DNA from 3 places in the Comamonas sp. Tr-654 genome. Region 3 is predicted to be linked to each of the others. Evidence: riboswitches for the same ligand, from Rfam matches in the RefSeq annotation. Region 3 holds a riboswitch; each other region holds the start of a gene.
The links. A riboswitch is a leader RNA that binds a small molecule or an ion and turns the genes downstream of it on or off. The one in region 3 is predicted to bind cobalamin.
Positions count from the first base shown of each region.

Region 1: another riboswitch for cobalamin. It lies ahead of F3J24_RS20330 (TonB-dependent siderophore receptor); the one in region 3 lies ahead of F3J24_RS04880 (ABC transporter substrate-binding protein).
Region 2: another riboswitch for cobalamin. It lies ahead of F3J24_RS20655 (TonB-dependent receptor domain-containing protein); the one in region 3 lies ahead of F3J24_RS04880 (ABC transporter substrate-binding protein).

Region 1 is NZ_VWWQ01000007.1:97,773-101,045, forward strand. It holds gene F3J24_RS20320 (iron ABC transporter permease) at 1-757, shown strand, start outside; gene F3J24_RS20325 (ABC transporter ATP-binding protein) at 754-1,551, shown strand; cobalamin riboswitch at 1,603-1,862, shown strand; gene F3J24_RS20330 (TonB-dependent siderophore receptor) at 2,106-3,273, shown strand, end outside.
Region 2 is NZ_VWWQ01000007.1:175,675-178,947, forward strand. It holds gene F3J24_RS20650 (cobyrinate a,c-diamide synthase) at 1-160, opposite strand, end outside; gene F3J24_RS20655 (TonB-dependent receptor domain-containing protein) at 167-2,077, opposite strand; cobalamin riboswitch at 2,145-2,386, opposite strand; gene F3J24_RS20660 (hypothetical protein) at 2,627-2,836, shown strand; gene F3J24_RS20665 (cell division protein ZapA) at 2,876-3,256, shown strand.
Region 3 is NZ_VWWQ01000001.1:1,063,931-1,067,203, forward strand. It holds gene F3J24_RS04870 (DUF1624 domain-containing protein) at 1-888, opposite strand, end outside; gene F3J24_RS04875 (GNAT family N-acetyltransferase) at 1,037-1,540, opposite strand; cobalamin riboswitch at 1,599-1,825, shown strand; gene F3J24_RS04880 (ABC transporter substrate-binding protein) at 1,956-2,963, shown strand; gene F3J24_RS04885 (iron ABC transporter permease) at 3,018-3,273, shown strand, end outside.

The DNA.
Region 1 (3,273 bases), on a different contig from region 3:
CGACCCCTATCTGCTGGGCGTTTCATCCGGTGCGTCGGTCGGGGCGGTAAGCGTGCTGGCCTTCGGTGCACTGGCATTCGCTGGCGAGCTGGCCTTGCCGCTGGGCGCTTTCAGCGGTGCGCTGCTGGCCTGTGTGGCCGTGTACTTCCTGGCCCATGCCAATGGACGATTGCAGGCATCGCGACTCCTCCTGGGCGGCGTGGCCATTGCCTACTGCCTGGGCGGCGTCACCAGCCTGATTGTGCTGACGGCAGATCAGCGCGAGCTGGCCAATTCCGTGCTCACCTGGACCCTGGGCAGCCTGGCAGGAACCCGCTGGCAGGAGCTGGGCCTGCCGGCTGCCCTGCTGGCGGCGGGCGTGGCCCTGCTGCTGGCACAGGCCCGCTCACTCAATGCGCTGCTGGCAGGCGAAGAGACCGCCGCCACGCTGGGGGTGGACACCACCCGCACCAGGCGCTGGCTATTCGTTCTGGTCTCGATGGTGACGGGCGTGCTGGTGGCGCTGACGGGTCCGATCGGCTTTGTCGGTCTCATCGTGCCCCATGTCGCCCGCATGCTGGTCGGCTCCGAGCACCGGCGCGTGCTGCCTGTGGCTGCTCTCACAGGTGCCATCTTCCTGATCTGGGTCGATGTGTTCTCGCGCATCAGCTTTGCCCCCGCCGAAGTACCCGTGGGGGTCATCACCTCGCTGCTGGGCGGCCCCTTCTTTGTCTGGATGCTGTGCCGCAAGAGCGTGCGTGAAAAGGGCAATCCGTGAGTTCCGCACCCAGCTCTTCCTGCCTGCTGGAGGCCAGCCGCCTGCATTGGCAGACGGCGGCCGCCTCCATTGTCAAGGACATCAGCCTGCATATCCGGCATGGCGAACTGGTCGGCCTGCTCGGCCCCAACGGCAGCGGCAAGTCCACCCTGCTGCGCATGATCTACCGCATGCTCAGGCCTGCCAGCGGTGCGGTCTGCATAGATGGACAGGACGTCTGGCAGCGCAGCGCTCGCGACAATGCCCGCTCCATGGCGGTACTGACCCAGGAAAACGGCAGCGAGTTCGATCTGCGCGTCTGCGATGTGGTGCTCATGGGTCGCACGCCGCACCAGAGCTCTTTCGCCCGGGACAGCGAGCAGGACTTCCGCATCGTCGCCCAGTCCCTGGCCCAGGTCGGTGCACAGTCGCTGGCGCAGCGCATGTTTTCGACCCTGTCAGGGGGCGAGAAGCAGCGCGTGCTCATGGCCAGGGCACTGGCCCAGCAGACCAGGCTGCTGGTGCTGGACGAGCCCACCAACCACCTGGACGTACGCCACCAATTCGAGCTGATGAACCTGATCCGCAGCCTGGGTCTGACCACGCTGGCCGCGCTGCACGAGCTGCCACTGGCCGCCCACTACTGCGACCGACTGTACCTGCTCAAGGCAGGAGAACTGGTGGCGCAGGGCACACCGGCCCAGGTGCTGACCGCGCAGACCATTGCCGAGGTCTACGGCGTGCATGCCCAGGTACGTCTGAGCGAGCGCAGCGGCAGACCGCTGATCGAGTTCATGCCGGATGAAACGCTCTGAGCCGAAATCGATTGCCCCATCAGGGGCTGATAGAATCTCTGCGCGCCTTGATGGCGCTTCGTTTCGGAAGGTGCTTGCTTTAAGAGCGAGTGAAACGGGAACAAGGTCTGATCAAAGATCAGGAAGCCTTGGCTGCCCCCGCAACGGTAAGCAGGTCAACACACTCACGCAAGTCGCAGCAGCACTTGCAGCCACTGGAGATGATTCGGCCCTCGCTACGCGATGTTTCGAGTTTTTCGGGAAGGCGAGATGTGCATTCAGACATGAATGGCCTGCGAGCCCGGAGACCGGCCTGCCGATAACCACGCTCGCCATTCAGCGGGCTTAGCCACAACTGTCTGCGGGGTGCGGATGGCTGCCAGACTGCAATGGTTTCAGCTCTCCAGAACCGGACCTTTGAACTTTGCGCGCGCAGCTTTCCCATCAGGCAGTTCCAGCCTTTTGTCGAAATGCGCACCACTACAAACCGTTTCTTCGCATCCAACGCTTCGCGCAAGAACCCTCCTTTTGCACTCCGTGCAGTACAGCTGGCACTGCTTTGGCCTGCTGTTTCAATGGCCCAACAAGCTCTGCCTGAGGTCACCGTCCAGGAAACTCGTCAGGCAGACAGCCGCCTTGAAACAGAGCGCCTTGCCACCTCAGCCTCGCACGTTGACGTGCGTGCGCTGGATCTGCCCGCCAGCGTCAGCGGCGTCTCATCCGAACAAATGCAAGAACGCGCCGACTATGGCGTTGTAGAAGCCGTCACCCGCTCCGTGGGCCTGAGTTCGTCGAGCGAACCCGGCAATGGAGGATTGTCTTTCTCCAGCCGCGGCTTTAGTTCTGTCGGTGTCGCGGAAGACGGCATCGTGCTTGGCGTTGCAGCAGGCACCATTAACTATCCCAACAGCAGTTGGGGCTATGAGCGTCTGGACGTGATGCGCGGCCCAGCATCACTGATGTATGGCAGCGGCACCATGGGTGCCACCATCAACGCCGTGCGCAAGCAGCCCAGCCGCGAGTCATCCACCGAATTGCTGCTCAGCGCAGGCAGCCACGGCACTGTACGCGCAGGTGTAGGCAGCACTGGTGCCATCAGTGACACATTGAGCTATCGTATCGATGCCTACGGTGAGCGCACCGATGGCGAACGTCATCTGGACGATGCCAGAAGCGGCAAGCTGATGAGCGCGCTGCGCTGGACACCGCGCGGCGATCTGACCTTCGATCTGACAGCCGACATCAGCAATCAGGCGCCTTCGCGCTATTACGGTACGCCAACTGTGGATGGCCGCGTTGTCAGCGCCCTGCGCGACAAGAACTACAACATCAACGACGCCGATATTCACTATCGAGATCAACGCTTCAAGGCTAAGGCCGAATGGCGCGTCAACGAAGCCATCACGCTGCGCAACGAGCTCTACCACCTGAGCTCCAAGCGTCACTGGAAGAATATCGAGGGCTATTACTACACTCCAGAAGATGGCACGATCAACCGCTATGACTATCTGGAAATCGGCCATGCCGTGCAGCAAAACGGCAACCGCATGGCAATGGACTTCAAGCCAGCCGATCACAAAATCGCCGTAGGCTGGGATTTCTCTCATGCCAATTTCCGCTCGTCTAGCAGCTACGATGGAGATCTCCAGACTCAAGTCTCCGCCGTCAATCCAGAAAATGGCTACTGGAGCAGCTCGGTTCCATATCTGCCCAGCTACCAATCTACTGTCAAACAAAATGCCT
Region 2 (3,273 bases), on a different contig from region 3:
GCCCGCACTTGAACACGCGCACCTTGCGTCCCTGGCGCGCATGCAGGCGAGCCAGGGCTGCCGTGACGGTGGTCTTGCCCTGGCCGGAGGCCGGAGCACTGATCAGCAGTGCGGGGCAGCGCACGCCCGAACCTGTTTCATGCATTGCGGTGACTGTCATGGCCGCTTACCTGGCTTCCCACTTCACCCCGATATAGCCGCTGCGGCCTTCGGTGGCATAGGTTCGGGCCAGCTCATAGCGCCTGTCAGCCAGATTGTTGATGCGCGCCACCAGGCTCCATTCAGGTGTCAGCTGCTTTTGTGCACTCAGATTCCAGAGCGTGTAGCCGCCCAGCACGGTCTTGTTGGCAGCATCGTCAAAGCGCTTTCCGGCAGCCTGCATTTCGGCGCCCAGCCTCCAGCCGGCCAGCGTGGTGTCGGCAGACAGATTGGCGTAGCGCTTGGAGCGGCGCGCCAGTTGCAGATCCTTATCGGTATCGCGCGGATCCTGGAAGTCCACCGAACCTTGCAGGTTCACCATGCCCAAGCGGGTGGTGGCGGCCAGGGTGATGCCTTCGTAATGGGCCTTGGCCACGTTGGCATAGCAGCCGCCGTATTGGCCGGTATTGCCCGCACAGGAGCCTGTCCCACCCACATAGTTGATGAGATTGGAGACATTGTTGCGATAAAGCGTGGCCGAGAAGCTGTCGCTGCCCTTGCCCCATTTCAGGCCCAGCTCCACATTGCGGCCTTTTTCGGGCGACAGGCTGGCATCGCCATATTGGCTGAAGCGCTGATAGAGCGTAGGTGCGCGAAAGGCAGTGCCGGCCGATGCGGTTGCGCGCCAGTTGGGCATGAACTCATAGCCATACGCAGCACTGCCCGTGGTGTGGCCGCCGAACTCGCTGTCGCGGTCATGGCGGGCGTTGAGCTGCAGCGTGTGCTTGCCCGCATGCAGGCCATAACCCAGCGCCAGTGCGTTCTGGGAGCGATTGCGGCTGCCAATATCCAGGCCGTTGTTGACCAGCTTGTCTTCACGGCGTTCCAGCGCGGCCGTCACGGTCTGCGCTCCCAGCCGCCACTCGTTCTGGAACAGATAGCTGTGCAAACGTGTGTCGGTTTCATAGACACTGGGCTTGGTCTGGTAGAAATCGCGTGACTGCGTGTACTGAAGGCGCGTGCTGTAGACGTCGCTCCACTTGGCCAGCCAGTTCAGGCCTACCGCATTCATCTTGTAGATGCTGCGGTCGTCGGCCATGGGGCTGGTCTTGGAGACGGTGGCGTCATAACCCGCATTCATGTAGCTGGTCAGAGCCGTGGCCTCAACACGTTGATTGCTGTTGATCTGGTAGCCGACACGGCCGTTGAAGGCGTTGCTGCGATAGCCATCGGCATCGGGATTGAAGCCTGCAGAGGTCTTGGCATTGAAGCCGTTGCTGCTGGCATGTGAAACACCCAGGCTGTAGTCCCAGCCGCTGGCACCGCCGCTGACGCCGGCCTGAGCCTTCACCGTGCCACGACTGCCCCAGCCCAGGCCCACATAGGGCTTGGCTTTGCCCTCGCCCTTTTTGGTGAAGATCTGCACCACGCCGCCGATGGCGTCCGAGCCATAAACAGCCGCCGCCGGGCCTCGCAACACTTCAATACGGTCGATCGCTTCCAGCGGAATATCCTGCCAGGAGGCACCGCCCGTGGACTGCGAGTCCACGCGCACGCCATCGATATAGACAGCAGTGAAACGCGTGTCGGCACCGCGCAGATAAACGCTGGTGGTCGAGCCGGCGCCGCCGTTGCGCACCATCTGCACACCCGGCAGACGCGAGAGCACATCGGCCACACCCACGGCCCCCGCAGTTTCAATCGTTTCACGGCCCACCACCGACATATCGGCCACCAGATCCGACAAAGGCTGCTCGATGCGATTGGCGGTGACCACGGTTTCTTTCATCTGCACCGCATCGGCCTGCGCAGCTGACTGAGCCTGTGCGGCAAACGCCATGGCCAACGCAGATGCCAGGAAGGTGGGACGAAGAACAAAAGAGGCGCGTGCGCGCGAAGCCACCCGCGCCAGGCGCAGGGACGAAGATTGCGGACTCATGGAAAGCACACTTGAATACGCCCATGCCAGCCTACCCGCCGACATTGAGCAAACATACCTGCACACAATGCAGGCAACCCATGTTGGCCGGTATCCGGGCTAGGCGAATCATCCTCTTGCCGGCCTTCCCAGCGCGCAGCGCCAGTGGCCATGGGGAAAAAGGCGGAATGCCGCAGCATTCCATTCGCCGACCGTTGCGGGGGCAGCGCAGGTTCGGAGAGCCAGTGCATCTGGCCAGCCCCTCCCTGCTTCCCGTTGAACTGAGACCACAGAAAAGCAGCCTCGAGCACCAACAGGCGCCCATTGTAATGAGCGCTACGCGGCGCAAATCCTTCATTCGAAGTAGCCTTGCGCGGTTCAGGTGACGATTTTTTACCTTAAACCTGCGTTTGAGGCACACAGAACTTGCGCAGCACGCTACGATTTTGAGAGAACTATTGCAGTTTCCCGACTACGACAGTCAAGCAGGCCGTGCTCTGGCGCAAACTGCGAATTTGCCTGCACATTTATACTCACCCACGGACTGCAAGACCTACAATGGCAGAGTCTATGACCACCCAGCCCTCTCTTGATCTCATTGCCGAGCGCGTAGAGCGTCTGCTGGTGCGCCACGAGGAACTGCAGCGCACCAACACCCTGCTCACCGATCAGGTCATCGCTCTGACGCAAGAGCGCGATTTGCTGCGTCTGCGCCTGCAGGCAGCACGTGCGCGCGTCGATGCATTGATCGAACGCCTGCCCGCCAACCAGGGAGAGTGACAGCCGTCACCCCCATCACCAGACCCGCCACTGACGCCCATGAAGCAGATCGATGTGCAAATCATGCAGCAAAGCTACGTGCTGACCTGCCCCGATGGTCAAGAAGAACGTGTGCAGGAAGCCGTTCGCCGCGTGGACGAGGCGATGACCCGCATCCGCGACAGCGGCAAGGTTCGCTCACGCGAGCGGGTGGCAGTGCTGGCAGCCCTCAACATGGCTTTCGATGTGCTCGACCGCGATGCGCAGCAAGCCCACATGGCCAACGCCCAGGCTGAAATGCAGGCACTCGCTCAGGAGCAAAGCGCGGCCTCCGAAGTCAGTGCCGCCGCCCAGGCCGAATTGCAGCGTCAGCAGGAGCTGGCAGAGCAACTGGTGCTTAGGCTCGATCAGGCTCTGGATGCTGACGCCAGGCTGCTTTGATCAGTTAACCTCGGCGA
Region 3 (3,273 bases):
GTACAGCAGCAGCAGGCCGATACCGAGCGTCAACATCAGGAACAGCAGTGAAGGCGGATATTTGGTGACGTTGAACCAGGACATCAGTGTCTGCAGCGCACTCGCACCGGCCAGCCAGGGCGCATCGCCATAAACATTGAGCGTGCGCAGCAGCGCAAAACCCAACAGGCAGGCAATGCCTGCCCTCAGCAGATAGCGGCTGCGCTGCACCGAGTCACAGCCTTTGCCAAACCACGGGCCGATACCGTAGCCCAGAGCAATCACGCCGATCCAGGGAAGCAGAGGATAGGACGTGCGCAGTTGCACTCCCGCCAGCTCCAGCCAGCCACGGTCATGCAGGATCGCCCAGGGTATATGCATCACGTGGCCCGCAGGAAAATGCAGACCATCGAGCAGGTTGTGCCCGACAACCAGCACCAGTCCCAGCAGCAGCAAGGCCCTCCGCGGCAGCCAAACCAGCACCGACAGGGCCAGCATGGAGAGACCGATCGCCCAGATCACCTGCAGAAAGATCTTGGCGGGAGGAAATTGGAAGGTCCAGGCAAAGTTGACGACCGTCACCTCCAGCAGCACCAAGAACAGGCCGCGCCGCCACAGAAAGCCGGATGCGGTGCGCGCCTGAGTAGCCTCGGCATGCCGGCTGACATACAGGTACGCCCCCAGGCCCGTCAAAAACACGAATACCGGCGCACACAAATGGGCCAGCATGCGCGGGAAAAACAGGCCAGGCGGAGTGTCCGCCACGACCATGGGGTCGGGAACCTGCAGATGCAGATAAAAGGTTTCACGAACATGGTCGAGCAACATGAACAGCATGACGAGACCACGCAGCGCATCGATCGATTGCAGACGCCCAGCACTTGCTGGTGGAGAAGACAGAGAAGACAAGTTGTTTGCTTTATTGATATCGAATTATCAATATCATAACAACTCATACCCGGTGTCTGACACAGACATGCTCGATTTCACGTCCGCGTCCAGTGCGCACGCCAAGGACCCGGTCGACAGCCCGAGCCTTGGACATCCCTTTCAAGCTTCACATGAGACGCTGCATATGAATGGTCTGCCACAGTGGATCGTCTTCGCGCTCGATCACCGCAAAGCCCTGTCTTTGCCAGAACTCAAGAGCTCCTGGCAGGAATGGATGGGTGTGCAGATATAGCACTTGCACCTGCTGGGCCAGAGCATGGCGCATCAGCACATCCAGCATCGCCTGCCCCAGACCTGAGCGTCGGAATTGCGGAGCGACAAACAGGCGCACGACCTCGACCACCTTCAGCGGTCCGAAATCCAGTTGCGCAAATCTGCCGTCATAGTCCCGGCAGGCCATCGTGGCCTGCACTCTTTGGTCAGCATCGAGAGCCGCCAGCATGCAGCCGCTACCCGCTAGATAGGTCTCTTCAAAATGGCGAAGATCCTCGGGAATTTCCAGTGAAGCGATGCGCCCGCCGAACATGGAAACACGTGCGCTTTGCACAAAACTGTGAACCTGATGCAATTCACGAACGCGCTGGATGAAAATGTCTTGCAAGCGGGGCATGGAGAGGCAATCCGGGCTCATTCGTCGTCTTGGCTTGGGACTGTTGCTACAAAATCAGCTACATTACCGCAACTTTGGTTTCGCAAGAACATGCGTGCGCAGCGGCGAATGCATGAGGGAATCCAGGGGTCAGGCACCTTCGGGGCCGGCCCGTGAAATGGAACTGCCCCCGCAACTGTAGGCAATGAGCCAGCCATCACACAGCCACTGAACATCTGTTTGGGAAGGCGATGAGCCAGCGATGATTTGCCAGTCAGGAGACCTGCCAGAGCACCAACCATTCATTGCCGGCGGGGTGTCCGGGAAGTGAGCATTTCATCGCTCCGGTAACCTGCTGCCACTCAAGGCAAAGTTCAGGCGCGTGTCCTGCTATGTCTTCCAAGGTGCTTTTCGCCACTTCTGGAAAGATATTCCGATGCTGCTTCGAAGCCTTGCCAGCACTGCCCTGCTCGCTACCGCATTTTCCGCTCATGCAACCGACTTTCCCGTGCAGCTGCAAAACTGCGGCTACACCCTCACTCTCGACAAGGCGCCCACCTCGGTGGTCACCATAGGTCAGGCCGGCACCGAAATGCTTTATGCACTTGGCCTGGGCGACAAGGTCGTCGGGACAGCGCTCTGGTTCAACCCGGTACAGCCCCGCTTCAAGGCCGTCAACGACAAGGTGCCACGCCTGTCCGACAACATTCCCAGCTTCGAGTCGGTCCTCGGCAAGCGCCCCGCCTTGGTGGTTTCGCAGTTTGAATGGATGGTGGGCAAGGATGGCGTGGTGGGCACGCGCGAGCAATTCCATGATCTGCGCATCGCCACCTATGCCATGCCTGCCGACTGCGAAGGCAAGAACAATCTCATGGGCTCCGACGGCACGCGTACTGCCAGCTACGACGTGAAAGCGCTGTACAAAGGCATTCGCCAGCTGGCCCAGGCTTTTGATGTCGAGGCACGCGGCGAAAGCCTGGTCAAAGAGCTGAGCGATCGCCAGACCCAGGCCGTGGCCAAGGTCAAGTCCTCCGGGCTCCAGAACCTGTCTGCCGCACTGTGGTTCTCCAGCGCAGACCTGGCCGCCGACCCCTATATGGCCGGCAAGAATGGCGTGGCCGGCTACATGATGCAAGCTCTGGGCTTGCGCAACGTCATCACATCCGCAGAGGAATGGCCCACCGTGGGCTGGGAGACGATTGCCAAGGCCAATCCCTCGATTTTGATCATTGCGCGCATGGATCGCCGCCGCTTCCCTGCAGACGACTACCAGAAAAAGCTGGACTTCCTCAAGAAGGATCCCGTCACCCAGCACATGGATGCCGTCAAGAACGGCCGCATCGTGATCGTTGACGCCGATGCCCTGCAAGGCTCCATCCGCCAGGTGGACGGCATGGAGCAGATTGCCAATGCGGTGCTGAAGATCGAAGGCCTCTCCAAATAAGCCAGGCATCAACGAAGTCCGCATGCCGGCGCACCTTGCCCCGGCCGCTGAGCCATGAATACCTACACGCAGAGCCTTTCCAGACCGCATCTACCGACCGGCCGGTTGCTGCGCGCCGCCGTGCTTGGGGCCGCAGCAGCGGCCTTGCTGCTGCTGACCGTCGTGTCCGGCATAGCGATTGGCGAGACCGATATCTCCGCGCGCATCGTGTACCAGGTGCTCGCAAATCAAATGCTGGGAACCAGCTACGTCATAGACCCCATCAATGCGGGCATTGTCTGGAATTACCGCCTGAGCAGAGCCCTGGTCG